Regions from separate parts of the Limnobacter sp. UBA3528 genome, predicted to be linked through region 2. Evidence: predicted binding sites of a transcription regulator. Region 2 holds the regulator's gene; the other holds the start of a gene.
The links. The regulator NrdR, encoded in region 2, represses ribonucleotide reductase genes. The targets are predictions, from matches to a motif close to CACNANATNTNGTG.
Positions count from the first base shown of each region.

Region 1 (6,895 bases), on a different contig from region 2:
GCGGCACTCGGGCGCTGTAATGTGGCGGTAGGTACCCAGCACAATGTTGTTGGCAGCCAGTGAATCGGCTGTTACAAAAAAGCCCAGGTTACGCTTCACGATCAGGCGTTCGTCTTCGGTCAAACCATTGGGGTCTTTCCAAAGCGCAATGTCGCGGTCCATGTTGATTTCTTGCGGCATCCAGTGGTTGGCGCACTGGCTCAGGTACTTTTCCCAAGCCCACTTGTACTTGAAGGGCACAAGCTGGTTCACATCGGTGGTGCCGTTAATTACGCGCTTGTCGGCGGCGTTTACACGGCCAGCCTTTGCACCTTCAGCGGCAGGCTGCTGCACCACAGGGCGCGCAGCTTGTTGATACAAGCCCTGGCTGGCTGCAGGCGCAGCAAAACCCGAAGCCACAGAACCCATGGCAGGCATGGCAGGCTTGGCCGCTGCTGCTGTTTTGCCCATGGTTGCATCAAATTCATCGTCCCAAGACAGCATATTTTTTAACTCCTTAACTAATACACTGTATAAAGTCACAGTGTCATTATGTTCATTTTTATTCACTTGGGCAAGTCTTGGTCACTTGCCCAAATCGCTGGTCTTTTATTCAAACTTTACTGGCAAGCTTCGCACTCGTCGAAGCCCGCATCGCCTGGGCGCATGGTGCACACCTTGCCTTCAATTTCTTGCTCAGGCAGGTTAGGCACCAAGCCAGTGGCCGGGGCCGATGTAAACGCAGCAGACGCACCGCCTTCCGCATTCACGGAATTCAACTCACCACCGGCCAAGGTTGATTTCTCAGCATGCGTGGCACCAATAGTGCGCAGGTAGTAAGTGGTTTTCAAACCGCGAATCCAGGCCAGTTTGTACGTGTCGTCCAAACGCTTGCCGCTGACACCCGCCATGTAAATGTTCAAGCTTTGGCCTTGATCAATCCATTTTTGGCGACGGGCTGCAGCTTCAACCAGCCAGCGTGGGTCCATTTCAAACGCTGTGGCGTACAGGCGCTTCAGGTCTTCTGGAATCCGGTCAATCTTCATGACCGAACCGTCGAAGTACTTCAGGTCAGAAATCATCACTTCGTCCCAAATGCCCAAGCGCTTCAAGTCGCGCACCAAGTGTTCGTTCACGATCGTGAATTCACCACTCAGGTTCGACTTCACATACAGGTTCTGGAATGTGGGCTCAATGGAAGCCGCTACACCAATAATGTTGGAAATGGTTGCCGTGGGCGCAATGGCCACGCAGTTCGAGTTGCGCATGCCGTGCTTCTTGATGCGTGCGCGCAGTGCGTCCCAGTCCATACGGCTGCTTGTATCCACTTCAACATAACCGCCACGCTCTTCTTCCAGCAGCTTCAGTGAATCCAAAGGCATGATGCCCTTGTCCCACAGCGAGCCCTTGAAGGTGCTGTAAGCACCGCGTTCGGCCGCCAACTCAGTCGAGGCTTCGTAGGCGTAGTAGCAAATGGCTTCCATGCTTTCATCGGCGAATTCAACTGCATCACGGGATGCATAAGGCTTGCGCATCATGTGCAGTGCATCCTGGAAGCCCATCATGCCCATGCCCACAGGGCGGTGACGCAGGTTGGAATTGCGCGCCTTGGCCACTGCGTAGTAGTTGATGTCGATCACGTTGTCCAGCATGCGCATGGCCACGCCCACAGTTTTCTGCAGCTTCTCGTGGTCTAGCACCAGCTCGCCGTTGTCGGCGGGCTTCAGGTGACGCGTCAGGTTCACGGAGCCCAGGTTACACACCGCAATTTCATTCTCGTTGGTGTTCAGGGTAATTTCTGTACACAGGTTGGATGAGTGCACCACGCCCACGTGTTGCTGGGGGCTGCGAATGTTGCAAGGGTCTTTGAACGTAATCCAGGGGTGGCCGGTTTCAAACAGCATGGAGAGAATCTTTCTCCACAGCTTGGCTGCTTCCACGGTTTTGAACAATTTCAAATCGCCACGGGCGGCTTTCTCTTCGTAACCCACGTAAGCCTTTTCGAAGGCTTTGCCGTACAGGTCGTGCAAATCGGGGCAGTCGGATGGGCTGAACAGGGTCCAGTTACCACCTTCCATTACACGCTTCATGAACAGGTCAGGAATCCAGTTCGCAGTGTTCATGTCATGCGTGCGGCGGCGGTCGTCGCCAGTGTTCTTGCGCAATTCCAGAAACTCTTCAATGTCCATGTGCCAGGTTTCAAGGTAGGCACACACCGCGCCTTTGCGCTTGCCACCTTGGTTCACGGCAACAGCCGTGTCATTCACCACTTTCAGGAATGGCACAACACCTTGTGACTTACCGTTGGTGCCCTTGATGTGGCTGCCCAAGGCACGAACAGGCGTCCAGTCATTGCCCAGGCCGCCGGCAAACTTGCTCAACAGTGCGTTTTCTTTGATGCCTTCATAGATATCGTCAAGGTCGTCACCAATGGTGGTGAGGTAACAAGAAGACAGCTGCGAACGAATGGTGCCGCTGTTGAACAATGTGGGCGTAGAGCTCATGAAGTCGAATGTTGACAGTACTTCATAGAATTCAATGGCGCGTGCTTCGCGATCCACTTCATTTAAGGCCAGGCCCATGGCCACGCGCATGTAAAACGCCTGTGGCATTTCAATGCGGGTACCTTCTACGTGCAGGAAGTAGCGGTCGTACAGGGTTTGCAGACCAAGGTAATCGAACTGCAAATCGCGTTCGTACTTCAGGGCCGCGCCCAATTTCTTCATGTCAAACTGGGCCAGGCGATTATCGAGCAGGCCAGCGGCAATACCTTTCTTGATGAACTGGGGGAAGTACTCGGGGTACACCTGCGCCATTTCATCTTGCGCAATTTCGCGGCCAATAATTTCACGGCGAATGGTGTGCAGCAACAGGCGCGATGTAACCAGCGTGTAGCTGGGTTCATTCTCGATCATGGCGCGTGAGGCCAGAATTGCCGACTTGAACACTTCGTCGATTTTCACGCCGTCGTACAGATTCTTCAGGGTTTCTTTCTGAAGGTGTGCAACGTCAATTTCATTCAAGCCAACGGCAGCACTCTCAATCAACGCTTTCAGTGCTTCAACATCGAGGGGGCGCTTGATGTCGCCGTCCATTACATTCAGAGCATGCTGCTCGGCTTGCTCAACCTGCTTGGCTGCGCGTTCTTGCGCACGGCGCTCGCGGTACAACACATAGGCGCGAGCCACTTCGGCTTCACCAGAGCGCATCAGGGCCAGTTCAACCTGGTCTTGAATGTCTTCGATGTGGAAAATACCACCGGAAGGCTGGCGACGAACCAAGGCATTCACCACGCTGCCGGTCATCTGTTCAACCAGTTCACGAATGCGTGCAGAAGCAGCACCCTGGCCACCATTCACTGCCAGAAATGCTTTGGTCATGGCCACGGCAATTTTGCTGGGCTCAAAACCAACCACGGCACCATTTCGGCGAATAATTTTGTAGTTTGAGTACGCGCTGTCAACCACAGGCGCTGCACCAGCAGGCTTAGAGGTGGACAAGGGCGCATCAGTTGCCAAATTGCTCGCCAAATCTGAGGTTCCATGGCTAGTTAGCATGCATCTTTCTCCTGGAATAAACGTGTTCTTGAGGGTTTGTTTTTGTAGTGGGGTAAAACTGGCAACCACTATATCTTGTGTTTTGTATGTGGCTTGGAACTAATTGTAGTGGTCGAAACACGATTTGGCAAACACTTTCTTATCCCCAACTTGTGCACAGAGTTATCCCCTGTGAACAACTTGTGGACAAGCATGGGATAACCGCAGTGCAACAAAAAAACGGCCTTTTAAAGACCGTTAATCTGAAGTTCGTAGGTGTTTGATTTGCGTAGACCTTTCCAGTCAAAGAAGGGTCCGGGGTCGGTTTTCCGGGTGGGTGCTATCTCGCTGTGCGCCATGGCATATTTCAGTGGATAACGTGCTTGTAACTCCAAAGCAAGGCGCTTCAGGCTGGCGTATTGGGTCTGCTCAAACGGGGTGTAAATATCGCCCAGCAACTCAATGCCGATTGAAAAATGATTGAAATTACTGCGGTCCATTGCGGCTGAAATTCCGGCATGCCAGGCCCGTTTTTCACACGAGACAAATTGAGTCACAGACCCATCCCGATCAATCAGAAAATGAGAGGAAACATGCAGGCCGATCAACTCGCCAAACGAGGCATGGGAATGGCAATCGAGCCGATTCAAAAACAGGTCGGTGATTAAGGCGGAGTCTCGCCCACGCTCGGGCAAGCTGATGCAATGAACAACCAGGGTATCCACCACAGTGCCCATGGGGCGTGCATCCTGATTGGGGCTTTGCAGGCGGTGTACCCAGTCTTCTTCAATCCAGCCTTCGTCCAGCCACATGGCCTGCCCCTTCGTTAGCGAACTTTCTCTCCGGCCGCCTTGGCATGCTCCATGCCGCAATAAAAGCGCCCCTGCATCATCACGCCCTCAGACATGGGGCTGTAAGCGCCGCAATGCTGGCAAGGCATGATCTCTTCCTGGGTTTTACGGCCCAGATTGCCTTTTTGTTTAACGTCTACACCGGGTTTTTCACCCAATTGTTTGCGCTGCCAGCTTTTGAAAAGAATCCAGGCCACCAACGCCAGGCCCAGGAAAAACAGAATACGACCCATCAAACTGCCCTTTTCAAAATAAATTCCAGCACAAACTGGGTACCAAAATAAGCCAATACCAACACCGCATAGCTGCCCAAACACCAGCGCAAAGCCACTTTGCCACGCCAGCCAAATACCACACGCCCGCCCAGCAATACCGCGAATGAACACCATGAAATGATGGCGAACAGGGTTTTGTGATCAAATCGCCAACTGCTGCCGCTCCACTCTTCAGAAAACAGAAAACCTGTGATCAGGGTGAGCGACAACAACACAAAGCCCGCCCAAAGCTGCCGGAACAGAATCGACTCCATGGTGAGCAGCGAGGGCAATTGATCCAGAAGCCGTTCCCGCAGCACGCGGTTTTCCTGATTGGATGCCACTGGCTGGTGCAGGGCTTTTTCCTGAAAGGCCATCACGATGCCATGGGCGGCCGCAATGCCCAACAAACTATAGGCTGCCAGTGCAATCAACAGGTGCAACTGAAACAAATGATCGCCAGCCATGCGAATTGCAGCGTCTTCGCCCATCCACAGTGGAAGCAAAAACACCACCGCACACAGCGGAAACACAATTAACTCAAGCAGTGGCACACGATTGAAAAAACTTTCAACAAAGGCGACCAAAGAGGCCAGCCAGGCCACGCACATCAAGCCAAGAACAAAACCGAAGTGCATGCCATCGGTTTGAAACAACAGGGTGCCCAACAAATACCCCGACACCAGCAAGGCCAAAGCAACCAACGCACGGTTTAACCCTGCAGGTGCAGACCATTTGCCGAAAACGTTCAGCGCCGCCAATCCACCCGAGGCGGACAGCAGCGGCACTGCGAGCGCGTACAATATTGTGTTGTTCATACCAATCAGTTTACTCGATTCATAGCACGAGTCAGGGGCACCACACGATGTTTGAAAACCTCTCCGATCGCCTAACGCGCGTTGTCAAAAATATCAAAGGCGAAGCCCGCATTACCGAGGCCAACACGCAGGAAATGTTGCGTGAAGTTCGCTTGGCGCTTCTGGAGGCCGACGTGGCCCTGCCCGTGGTGAAAGAGTTCATCAATCAGGTGAAGGAACAGGCGCTGGGCGAGGAAGTGCTGAACAGCTTAACCCCCGGCCAAGCCCTGGTGGGCATTGTTCACAAGCAGCTAATCAAGCTGATTGGCGAGAAAACAGAAGAAATCAACCTGGCCGCGCAGCCCCCGGTGGTGATTTTGATGGCAGGTTTGCAAGGTGCTGGTAAAACAACCACCACCGGCAAGCTGGCCAAGTATTTAAAAGACAACCTGAAAAAGAAAGTGCTGACCGTTTCAGCCGACGTGTATCGCCCTGCGGCGATTGAACAGCTAAAAACAGTCAGCGGGCAGGCAGGCGCCGAGTTCTTTCCTTCCGACATCACTCAAAAACCAGTCGACATTGCCTTGGCGGCGCTGAACCACGCCAAACGCCAGTTTTTTGATGTGCTGATTCTGGACACGGCAGGCCGCTTGGGCATTGATGAAGCCATGATGAATGAAATCAAGGCTTTGCATGCAGCGGTGAACCCGACTGAAACCTTGTTTGTGATCGATGCGATGTTGGGTCAGGATGCCGCCAACACTGCCAAGGCCTTCAACGAAGCCCTGCCCCTGACTGGCGTGGTACTTACCAAAATGGACGGCGATGCGCGTGGGGGTGCCGCCCTTTCCGTGCGCCAAATTACGGGCAAACCCATCAAGTTCATGGGTGTGGGCGAGAAGCTGACCGGCTTTGAAAAATTCCACCCTGACCGTGTGGCGGGCCGAATTCTGGGCATGGGCGACATCGTTTCCTTGGTGGAAGAGGCCAAAAAAGGCATTGACCAGCACGAAGCGGAAAAACTCGCCAAGAAACTGAAAAGTGGCAAGGCTTTTGATTTAAACGACTTTTTGGCGCAAATCAGCCAGATGCGAAACATGGGTGGCCTGCAAGGGCTGATGGACAAATTGCCCAGCCAACTGATGAAAGGTGCGGGCGATGTGGATGCCACCGCCGCAGAAAAGCAGATGAAGCGCACCGAAGCCATTATTTTCTCAATGACCATTGCCGAACGCACCAAGCCCGATATTTTGAAAGCTTCCCGCAAGCGCCGCATTGCTGCGGGTGCGGGCGTGCAGGTTCAGGAAGTAAACCGCTTGCTGAAACAGTTTGAGCAAATGCGCGACATGATGAAGAGCATGCAGAAAGGCGGACTGGCCAAGTTGATGAAAAAAATGGGTGGCGGCGGAAAAGGCGGCTTCCCTGGAGGCGGCATGCCACCGGGTGGCGGGTTTCCAGGCATGTAATCGGCTTGGGTT
Region 1 is NZ_DFOZ01000008.1:98-6,992, reverse strand. It holds gene B4N58_RS01860 (ribonucleotide-diphosphate reductase subunit beta) at 1-483, opposite strand, end outside; gene B4N58_RS01855 (ribonucleoside-diphosphate reductase subunit alpha) at 600-3,536, opposite strand; gene ampD (1,6-anhydro-N-acetylmuramyl-L-alanine amidase AmpD) at 3,764-4,327, opposite strand; gene B4N58_RS01845 (PP0621 family protein) at 4,342-4,599, opposite strand; gene B4N58_RS01840 (cytochrome C assembly family protein) at 4,599-5,438, opposite strand; gene ffh (signal recognition particle protein) at 5,486-6,883, shown strand.
Region 1: a site for NrdR is predicted at 3,603-3,616, ahead of B4N58_RS01855 (ribonucleoside-diphosphate reductase subunit alpha). Genes of this name have one in related genera too.

Region 2 (10,423 bases):
TCTTCATGTCTTCTCAGTTTGTAGCCGCCGCATGGCACGCCAGAATGACCAACGCCCAGGCGCCGGAAGGACTGTGTGTTGCTATCGGCAAACCGGTGGCTGTACTGGGTAGTTTTGTTCCGGACGAAGTTGAATCCGTTCTGGTGCAAGCACACGCCTTGTCCCGGCAAGGCATGTATGTTGTGGGCGGTTTGAGTTATGAAGCGGCCTGCGCGTTTGATGCTTCATTGCAAGTGTGTCGCAACCCGAATTTCCCCTTGATTGAATTTCACGCATTTGATGCGGGGCAGGTGCGTGTTTATCCACTTGAGCAGCTTCAAGCGCTTGCCCTCGACGGTGGGTTTTCTCCTTGGCAAGACCAGCAAACGCACAGTGAATATTCAGATTCATTTCAACTGGTTCGCAAGGCCATCGAGGCGGGCGAATTTTATCAAATCAATTTGACCACACGCCTTAAGGCGCCAAGTGGCGGCATTGATGCCTGGGCTTTGTTTCAGCATTTGTATTTGACACAAGCTGCGCCCCAGAGTCTGTTCTTGCGTGGCAGTGCGTTCAACGCAATTAGCCTGTCCCCGGAATTGTTTTTTCAGTGGGATGGTACAGAACTACAAACCGCACCAATGAAAGGCACCCGCAATCCCGTGTCCAGTGGATTTGGTGTGCTGAGCGACAGCGAAAAAGACCGTGCAGAAAACGTCATGATCGTAGACCTTCTTCGCAACGATATGGCGAAAGTTTGCAAACCACGGTCAGTGCAGGTTCGGTCGCTGTTTGATGTCATGCATTTGCCCACGGTGGATCAAATGACTTCCAGCATCATTGGTCAAACTGCGCCTGGTGTTACCTTGGCGGACTTGTTTGCAGCCCTGTTTCCATGCGGCAGTGTCACTGGGGCGCCGAAATCGCAGGCCATGCTGCGAATCGCTGAATGGGAAGCGGTTCCACGCAATTTTTATTGCGGTGCTTTGGGAGTCCTCAGTCCTGGTGGTCATGCACATTTCAATGTGCCGATTCGTACCGTGATTGAACACGACGGTGTTCTGGAATACGGCGTAGGCAGTGGCATTACCTGGTATTCAACCGAAGAAGATGAAAAGAAGGAGTGGTGGCAGAAAACAACTTTCCTGCGGCAGGCCACCTGTGATTTTCAGGTGCTTGAAACATTGCGTCTGGAACAGGGGCAATGGGTGAATCTGGATGAACACCTGCAACGGATGTCCGCCAGTGCCGACAATTTTTCCTACGTGTTCACTCTGTCCGAAGTAAAGAAAACTTTGCATCAAACTGCTGCCGAGCATAGCCAGGGGGTTTTCCGTGCGCGCTGCCTGCTGAACGCGGTCGGCGAGTTCAAACTGGAATTGCATGCGTTTGCCTTGAGCGATGCACCTGTTCAAATTCGCCTGGCTGACCGGGCGATGCTGGCGCCTTCCGAGTTTATTTTGCACAAAACCACACATCGGCCCGAATACGAATTTTTTCAGAAGCAGGCACAGGGTGATTTTGATGTGTTGCTGTACGACCAGCATGGCCACTTGACTGAAACTTGTCGCTGCAATGTTGTTCTGAAAATTGATGGCGAGTATTTAACACCACAAATATCTACAGACTCAGGCACTTATTTGTTGCCCGGTGTGTTGCGCCAATGCCTTTTAAGGGAAAATACGATTCGGCAAACTGCGCTGACTGTGCAAGACTTGCAACGCGCTCAAGCCATGTGGTTGATCAACAGCCTGCGTGGTTGGGTACCTGTTTCGTCGGTGCTTGATCGTGAAGGCAAGGCGCTGTTTTCCAACAATCAACTATAAAAAATAATCAAAGGGACCCGACATGAACCCGACCACCATAGAGATCATTGGCGCAAGTCTGTTCGCCATTGCGGTCATACACACGTTTTCAACCAAGTACTTTGAACGACTTGCACACACACAGCCCAACCATGCGGGTTTGTGGCATTTGCTGGGTGAAGTGGAGGCGGTGTTTGGCTTTTGGGCCATGGTGCTGGTTGTCTTCATGTTCTTCGTGATCGGTCAAACCGCAGCACTGGATTATGTCGACACGCGCAATTACACCGAACCTTTGTTTGTGTTCGCGATCATGGTCATTGCAGCCAGCAAGCCGATTCTGGTACTGGCAGGAAGAATCGTTCGAGTGGTGGCTTCTGTCATTCCGATTGACAGGCAAGTGGCTTATTTTTTCACCACTTTGTCGATTGTGCCATTGCTGGGCTCTTTCATCACAGAGCCGGCAGCCATGACTCTTGCGGCCTTCCTGCTGCGCGATCGTTTCTATTCACAAGGCATCAGCAACAAATTGATGTATGGCACGCTGGGCGTGTTGTTCGTGAATATTTCGATCGGCGGTACATTGACCCCATTTGCTGCGCCACCTGTGTTGATGGTGGCTGCGAAGTGGGGCTTTGACATGCAGTACATGCTGACCATGTTTGGCTGGAAGGCGGCGATTGCCGTGTTTGTGAATGCCACGGCGGTCACCTTCCTGTTTGCCAAAGAACTGACAGCGATGAAAAAGCCAGCCGAGAATGGTCCCAAAGAGGACATGCCAATCTGGGTGATTGCCACACACCTGCTGTTTTTGGTCGGGGTGGTGGTGTTTGCGCACCATGCGGCCATGTTCATGGGGCTGTTCCTGTTTTTCCTGGGATATACCAGCGCATACAGCCGCTACCAGGACCGCCTGATTCTGAAAGAAGGCTTGATGGTGGCATTTTTCCTGGCTGGTTTGGTGGTGTTGGGCGGTATGCAGGCTTGGTGGCTTCAAGATGTGTTGAAGGAAATGAGCCCCACTGCGTTGTATTACGGTGCAACTGCCTTGACCGCAATCACAGACAATGCGGCATTGACCTACCTGGGTTCTTTGGTTGAAGGTGTGGATGAGCAGTTCAAATATGCGCTGGTGGCAGGTGCCGTGACTGGCGGCGGCCTGACCGTGATCGCCAATGCGCCCAATCCGGCGGGATTTGCGATTTTGCAAAAGTATTTCAACGACGGCTCCATCAATGCAGGCAAGCTGTTGATTGCGGCGCTCGGCCCAACATTGGTGGCCGTGGTGGCATTCCAGTTTTTGTAATCCTGATTCGGGACTTTTGACTTGAGCGAACAAAACATCGACTACAACGATCAAGAGCCAGCGATTGAGCTGCCTCACGATCTCGATGATGCACAGAGGGCCCTGGCCGAAGTGCAGGCGATGTTGCGCAAACAGAAAGTCATTGAAAGCGTTGTTCACAACCAGCAAACCACAGTCAATCCGCAGCGGCAAAGCCTGGTCGAAGAGCTGGTGCACCGACAGCACCTGACCGAACTGGGTAACAAGCTGTATCTGTTGCACCCTGCTGACGTGGCCTATGTACTGGAAAGTTTGCCGCAAGAAGAGCGGATGTTGGTGTGGAGCCTGGTGCGCTCTGAACGCGATGGCGACATTCTTCTTGAATTGAGCGATGCCGTTCGTGAAAGCCTGATCAAGTCCATGGACAGCGAAGAACTGTTCGCTGCCACCGAATCTCTGGACGCAGATGAAATTGCGGAATTGGCCCCCGATTTGCCACGCGATGTGGTGGAAAAACTGGCCAGCAGCCTGAGCCTTGAAGAGCGCGAACAACTACGCGCAGCCATGAGTTACCCGGAAGACACGGTGGGTGCGCGCATGGACTTCGACATGGTGACAATTCGCGATGATGTGACACTGGAAGTGGTGTTGCGCTACCTGCGCAGGTTTGACGAATTGCCAGATCAAACCGATCAGGTGTTTGTGGTCGATCGGGTCGATCACTTCAAGGGCAGTCTGCCCTTGGACCGCCTTTTGGTAAATGAACCAGAAACCCTGGTGAGCGAGGTGATGAGTCGTGAAGTGCTGATGCTGTCTGCATTGGACGATGCCTATGAAGCTGCGCAGGCCTTTGAGCGTTACGATCTTGTGTCGGCGCCCGTGCTTGATCCATCCGGAAAGCTGATTGGTCGCCTGACCGTGAATGAAGTCGTGGATGTGATTCGCGAGGAAAGCGAAGCAGACCTGCTCTCGAGTGCTGGTTTGCGTGAAGAAGAAGATCTGTTTGCGTCGGTGTGGGAGTCTGCCAAAAACCGTTGGATGTGGCTGGGTCTGAATCTGTGCACCGCTTTTTTTGCAAGTCGCGTGATTGACTCCTTCGAAGGTACGATTGCCAAAGTCGTCGCCTTGGCCACTTTGATGCCCATTGTGGCGGGTATTGCGGGCAATTCGGGCAACCAGACCATGACCTTGATGATTCGCTCGCTGGCACTTGGCCAGGTAACCGCTGCGAATTTCAAATTGTTGCTGAAGAAAGAACTGGCCATTGCTGGCTTGAACGGTTTGGTGTGGGGCAGCGTGGCAGGCCTTGCGGCATGGGGCCTGTATTTCGGGTCACCCAACGCCGTCATGTTGGGCTTGTTGATGACCCTTGCTGTGATGTTGAACCTGTTGGTTGGCTCGCTGATTGGTGTGCTGGTGCCTTTGGGTTTGGAGAAAATGGGGCGTGACCCAGCCATGGGGTCTTCCGTGCTGCTGACCTTTACCACTGACAGCATGGGCTTCTTTATTTTCCTGGGACTGGCCTCCCTGTTCTTTTAAAGCCTGCATATGGTGCCTTTTGCTGCGCCTTCCGTGTCGATTGTGGTGCCTGTGTTCAACGAAGTACCCACCATTGACCGTGACAGTTTCACCCCGCGAATTCACGCCTTGACTGAATTGCTTCGACCTTGTGATGAAATCATCTTGGTCGATGGCGGTTCGAGCGATGCAAGCTGGCAAACCCTGCAATCCTTGGCAGTGCATCTGCAAATTACTGCCATTCAAAGCCAAAAAGGTCGTGCGCGACAAATGAACTGCGGTGCAGCCACGGCCAAGGGTGACATCCTGCTTTTTCTGCATGCGGACACTGTCCTGAATGCTGCTGCATGGAACGGTTTTTCGCAGGCGCTTCAGGCTCGCGGCGGTCAGTCTGTATGGGGTCGGTTCAATGTGCGAATTTCCGGGCAAAGCAGGTGGTTGCCTGTAGTGGCTTGGCTCATGAATCATCGCTCCCGCTTCAGCAAAATCGCCACGGGTGATCAAGCCCTGTTCGCCAGTCGACTGCTGTTTGAAAAGGTTGGCGGTTTTCCTGAGCAACCCTTGATGGAAGACATTGAATGGAGCAAGCGCTTGAAACAGGTGGCTGCACCGTGCTTTTTGCCAATTGGCACACCCGTGATTACTTCTGGCCGGCGCTGGGACACCCAGGGCGCATGGAAAACAATCCTGTTGATGTGGCGCTTTCGCTATCAGTACTGGCGTGGGGTGCCTGCTACCGAGCTGGCGCGGCAGTATGCAGATGCGCGTGAAAAGATCCCTTTGACTGTGGCTGTTTTTGCGAAATATCCACAGGCTGGGCGTGTAAAAACCAGGCTGGAGCCCATGTTGGGCGCTGAACAATGCGCAGAATTTGCCCGATATCTGTTGCTCAGTACACTTGATAAATTAAGTGGTGTGAATGTGGTCTTGTGGACTGATGGCGGCAGTGACGCACAGTGGGGTTCATTACTGGCCACGCGACAGGTGACACGCTGCATTCAACCGGAAGGGCATTTGGGTGTGCGCATGCAAACTGCAGTTCAAACCCATTTGAAGCACAGTGAGGTGGTTGTGCTGTTGGGGCCAGATGCAGTGCAGTTCACGTTGAACGATCTGCGCGCACTTGAAAAAGCCGCCAAACAACATGAATTGGCCTTCGTCCCTGCGCTGGACGGGGGTTATGTAGCCCTGGCCTGCACGCGTTGTGTGTCCTCCGTATTTTCTGGCCATATTCAATGGGGAGGTGCGCAGGTGGCTGCACAAACCCGTGAAGCACTTGACGGACTTGGCATTGAAGCCACATGGTTTGAGGCGCAACTTGACATCGACGAGCCCGAAGATTTGCAACAGGCCGTATTGCAAGGTTGTGTCCCTGAAGATTGGGTCGAACGTTACCCAACAGGTGAGGTCTGACAAAAATTAGTCGTGAGGAAAAAATGCAGACAGTGAAACAGGAGCTGATGAAAACCCCAAATGGGACAGGTGCCAAAAAGGCACGCGTGGCTGGCGCACTCGCAGCCAGCTTGATCTGCATAAGCATGCCTTTGCATGCCTCCGAGGCCTTGCCCCAATGGCCGACCGATGTGTCTGCCGGAATTCCTGCTGTATGGAAACCCCAGTTTCACCCGGACATTGCAGCACACACCGAGTTCAGCTTGCAGAAAAACGGCGAGAAAACAGTGTTGCTTGCTGACGCAGACAAGGCTTACGGCACCTTGGTGCATCTGTTTGATAAGCCGAAGGCATTGAAGACATTGGGTTGGGAATGGCAGGTATTAACCCAACCAGCAAAGGCGAATTTGCAGACCAAGGCGGGCGACGATGCGGGCGCAAAACTGTGCGCTTTTGTCCAGGTGGATGAAAGCAAAATTGGTCTTGGAGCCCGCCTTGCATTGGCCGCTGCGCGCACTGTTTCCGGTGAGCGCTTGCCCGCGGCCACCCTGTGTTATGTGTGGGGTACGCCGGGTGAAAAAGTAGGGCAGGTGTTTGATAATCCCTACACTGACCGTGTGAAAAACATTGTGCTTCGCGATATGGCCAGCGCAGCTGAGCTGGTTTCAGAAAACCGGGATTTGCAGGCTGATGCACGTAAGGCGTTCGGCAAAGAATTGCCAGAAGGGCCCGTGATGATCACTGGCTTGGCTTTGGGCGCTGATTCAGACAATACCAAATCGAAAGCCAAGGCCCTGTTTGGTAGCGTGCAAGCTCAGCCCTGATTCAAATTCATGGTCTTCACGATTCGCTCGCAGTACCTGGCGATCTGGTCAATTTCCAGATTCACCGGGCTGCCCGCTTTCAAATGTTTCAGGGTGGTCATTTGAACCGTGTGCGGAATCAGGTTGATGTGAATATCGCATTCGCCGCTTGCATGGTCATCGACCTGATTCACGGTCAGGCTGACGCCATTCACTGTGACCGAACCCTTGTAGGCGAAGAAAGGCGACAGGGATTTTGGCGCGCGTATTTGCAAGTGCCAGCTTTCACCGACTGGCGAAAAATCAACCACACTGCCCAAACCATCCACATGACCGCTGACCAGGTGACCGCCAACACGATCGGACAGGCGCATGGCTTTTTCCAGGTTCACTTCACCGGGTTGACTTAAACCCACGGTCTTCGACAAGCTTTCCTGCGAGACGTCCACGTGAAAGGTTTGATCTTGCATGGCCACCACGGTCATGCAGGCACCTTGAATGGCGATGCTGTCCCCCAGTTTGACGTCTGAGAAGTCGAGCGAGGGTGCATGCACTGCAAGACGTACTCCTGCATAAGTTGAGTCCTGCAAGGGCTCAACAGTTTTGATTTGACCGATTGATTCAATAATTCCGGTGAACATGGGTGCTACTACTCCTGATTATTTTGAACCCACGTAATTCGCAGGTCTGGTCCAATTTGTTCAAATGACTGAATTGCCCAGCTGACATAAGCGGGCAGGGCTTCGAGTTCTGGCAGGCGGAACAGGCCTTGGCCTGGCCCCAGAAATCGAGGGGCAATGTATTGCACAATTTCATCGACTAGGCCCGCTTGCAGGAATGAACCGTTCAGGCCGAAGCCTGCCTCGAGGTGCAACTCATTGATACCACGTTGTGCCAGCTCTTGTAACAGGCGCAGCAAATCCGTTTTTACTTTGCCAGCATGCAAACCTGCCGCCACTGGCGCCACGTTCAAGGCCTCGATATTTGCTGCGTTCGGGTGTGTCGTCAGCCAGCCCGGTCTGTGTGGTTCAGTGTGTGCAATCAGTACGCGCCCGGATTGAAGCAGGCGGGCATCGGGTGAAATTTCCAGCTTGCTGTCCACAATCACTTTCAAGGGCTGGCGTTCCGTGTCAATGCCGCGCACATTCAGTTGCGGGTTGTCGGCTTTTACTGTGCCAATGCCACTGAGCACCGCACAGGCTTGCGCACGCAGGTGGTGGCCATGCAGCCGGGCTGCCTCGCCGGTGATCCACTGGCTTGCCCCATTGTTCAGCGCGCTGATACCGTCGGCGCTGCTGGCCACTTTCAAGCGCACCCAGGGGCGTTGGCGTTCCATGCGACTGAAAAAACCACGGTTAATCCAGCGCGCCTGTTCAATCAACACACCGTGCGCGGTCTCAATGCCAGCCGCTTGTAAAATCGCCATGCCTTTGCCTGACACCAGCGGGTTGGGGTCTAGCACCGCCGCTACAACCCGCGCTACACCCGTTGCCACCAGTGCTTCCGCACAGGGGCCGGTGCGCCCATGGTGGGCGCAGGGTTCCAGGGTTACATAGGCGGTGCTGCCTGCCAGGGAGACACCGCGAGCCCTGGAGTCGGCAATGGCTTGCACTTCCGCATGGCCTTCACCTGCCTTGGCATGAAAGCCCTCCGCAATCGCCACGCCATCGCGCACAAACACACAACCCACGCGCGGGTTCGGCGTGGTGCTGTACTGTCCCTTCCAGGCCAGGTTCAGCGCATGCTGCATCCAGTGTTCGTCGGTGGGTGAAAAGGTGGCCATGGCTTCAGTTACTTCACAGTTACTTTTAGGCGCCTTTTTTGGCTGGGGCAGTTAAATGTGCAATTTCTTCAGAGAAACTTTGCAGGTCTTCAAAGCTTTTGTAGACCGATGCGAAACGAATGTAGGCCACTGTATCGAGTTGTTTGAGTTGTTGCATCACCAACTCACCCAAAAACTTCGTGTCTACTTCCCGGGCGGCACTCACCAGTAGTTTTTCTTCAATGCTCGAAATGGCGTCATCAATGGCCTCGGCGCGAACCGGGCGTTTGCGCAAGGCAAGCATCAAACTGCCGCGAAGTTTGTCTCGTGAAAATTCGACGCGTGAACCGTCTTTCTTGACGATTGCGGGCAAAAACAGTTCGGCCCGTTCGTAGGTCGTGAAACGTTTGCCGCAGCTGCTGCACTGCCTGCGGCGTCGAATCGCGTCGCCTTCTTCAGACGTGCGCGAATCGACCACCTGGGTGTCGGCGTTGCCACAGAAAGGGCATTTCATGACGCCGTGGCCCCTTGCTTACTTGTAAACAGGAAACTGGCTGGTCAATTCCTTGACCTTGGCGCGGATTGTGGCCAATGTGGCTTCGTCTTCCGGGTTTTCAAGTACGTCGGCGATCAGGTGACCGACTGCGCGGGCCTGCTCTTCCTTGAAGCCACGTGTGGTCATTGCAGGGCTACCCAAGCGAATGCCGCTGGTTACAAATGGCTTCTCGGGGTCGTTCGGAATCGCGTTCTTGTTCACTGTGATGTGTGCATTGCCCAAAGCCGCTTCGGCAGCTTTGCCGGTGATACCCTTGGCACGCAGGTCAACAAGCATCACGTGGCTTTCGGTGCGGCCAGACACGATACGCAAGCCTCGCTCAACCAGGGTTTCAGCCAAAGCCTTGGCATTCAACACTACTTGCTGCTGGTATTCCTTGAATGCAGGTTGCAGGGCTTCGTGGAAGGCCACTGCTTTGCCAGCAATCACATGCATCAGGGGACCGCCCTGAATGCCGGGGAAAATTGCGCTATTGATTTTCTTGGCCAGTTCCTCTTTCATCAAGATGATGCCGCCACGTGGGCCACGCAGCGATTTGTGCGTGGTCGATGTGCATACATCAGCATGCGGTACAGGGTTGGGGTACACACCCGCAGCAATCAGACCCGCGTAGTGGGCCATGTCCACCATGAAGTAGGCGCCCACTTCCTTGGCGATTTTGGCAAAGCGCTCAAAGTCGATACGCAGAGCGTAGGCCGATGCACCCGCGATGATGATTTTGGGTTTGTGTTCACGGGCCAAAGCTTCCACCTGGTCATAATCAATGGCTTCTTCCTTGTTCAGGCCGTAAGAAACCACGTTGAACCACTTGCCAGACATGTTCAGTGGCATGCCGTGGGTCAGGTGACCACCTTCAGCCAGCGACAAGCCCATGATGGTGTCGCCAGGCTGGAGCAAGGCAAAAAATACAGCCTGATTGGCCTGTGAGCCTGAATTGGGTTGCACGTTGGCGGCTTCGGCGCCAAACAGTTTTTTCAGGCGCTCAATGGCCAGATCTTCAACTGTGTCCACATGTTCGCAACCGCCGTAATAGCGCTTGCCGGGGTAGCCTTCGGCGTATTTATTGGTCAGCTGTGAACCCTGGGCTTCCATCACGGCTGGGCTCGCGTAGTTTTCAGACGCGATCAACTCAATGTGGTCTTCCTGGCGGGTGGTTTCCTGCTGCATGGCAGTCCACAATTCTGGGTCGGTTTGGGCGATGCCCTTTTGGCGGTCAAACATAACGATTTCCGGAAAGGATTGGGTTCAAGACAAGCCCAATATTCTAAATGATTTCAAGCGATTCGACCATCGACTTCGTCCATGTTTTGGCCCGGTTTGTCGTGG
Region 2 is NZ_DFOZ01000019.1:52,077-62,499, forward strand. It holds gene B4N58_RS05220 (bifunctional chorismate-binding protein/class IV aminotransferase) at 6-1,805, shown strand; gene B4N58_RS05225 (putative Na+/H+ antiporter) at 1,828-3,087, shown strand; gene mgtE (magnesium transporter) at 3,109-4,605, shown strand; gene B4N58_RS05235 (TIGR04283 family arsenosugar biosynthesis glycosyltransferase) at 4,615-5,997, shown strand; gene B4N58_RS05240 (DUF3047 domain-containing protein) at 6,045-6,800, shown strand; gene B4N58_RS05245 (riboflavin synthase) at 6,791-7,420, opposite strand; gene ribD (bifunctional diaminohydroxyphosphoribosylaminopyrimidine deaminase/5-amino-6-(5-phosphoribosylamino)uracil reductase RibD) at 7,429-8,562, opposite strand; gene nrdR (transcriptional regulator NrdR) at 8,588-9,055, opposite strand; gene glyA (serine hydroxymethyltransferase) at 9,074-10,318, opposite strand; gene B4N58_RS05265 (histidine phosphatase family protein) at 10,372-10,423, opposite strand, start outside.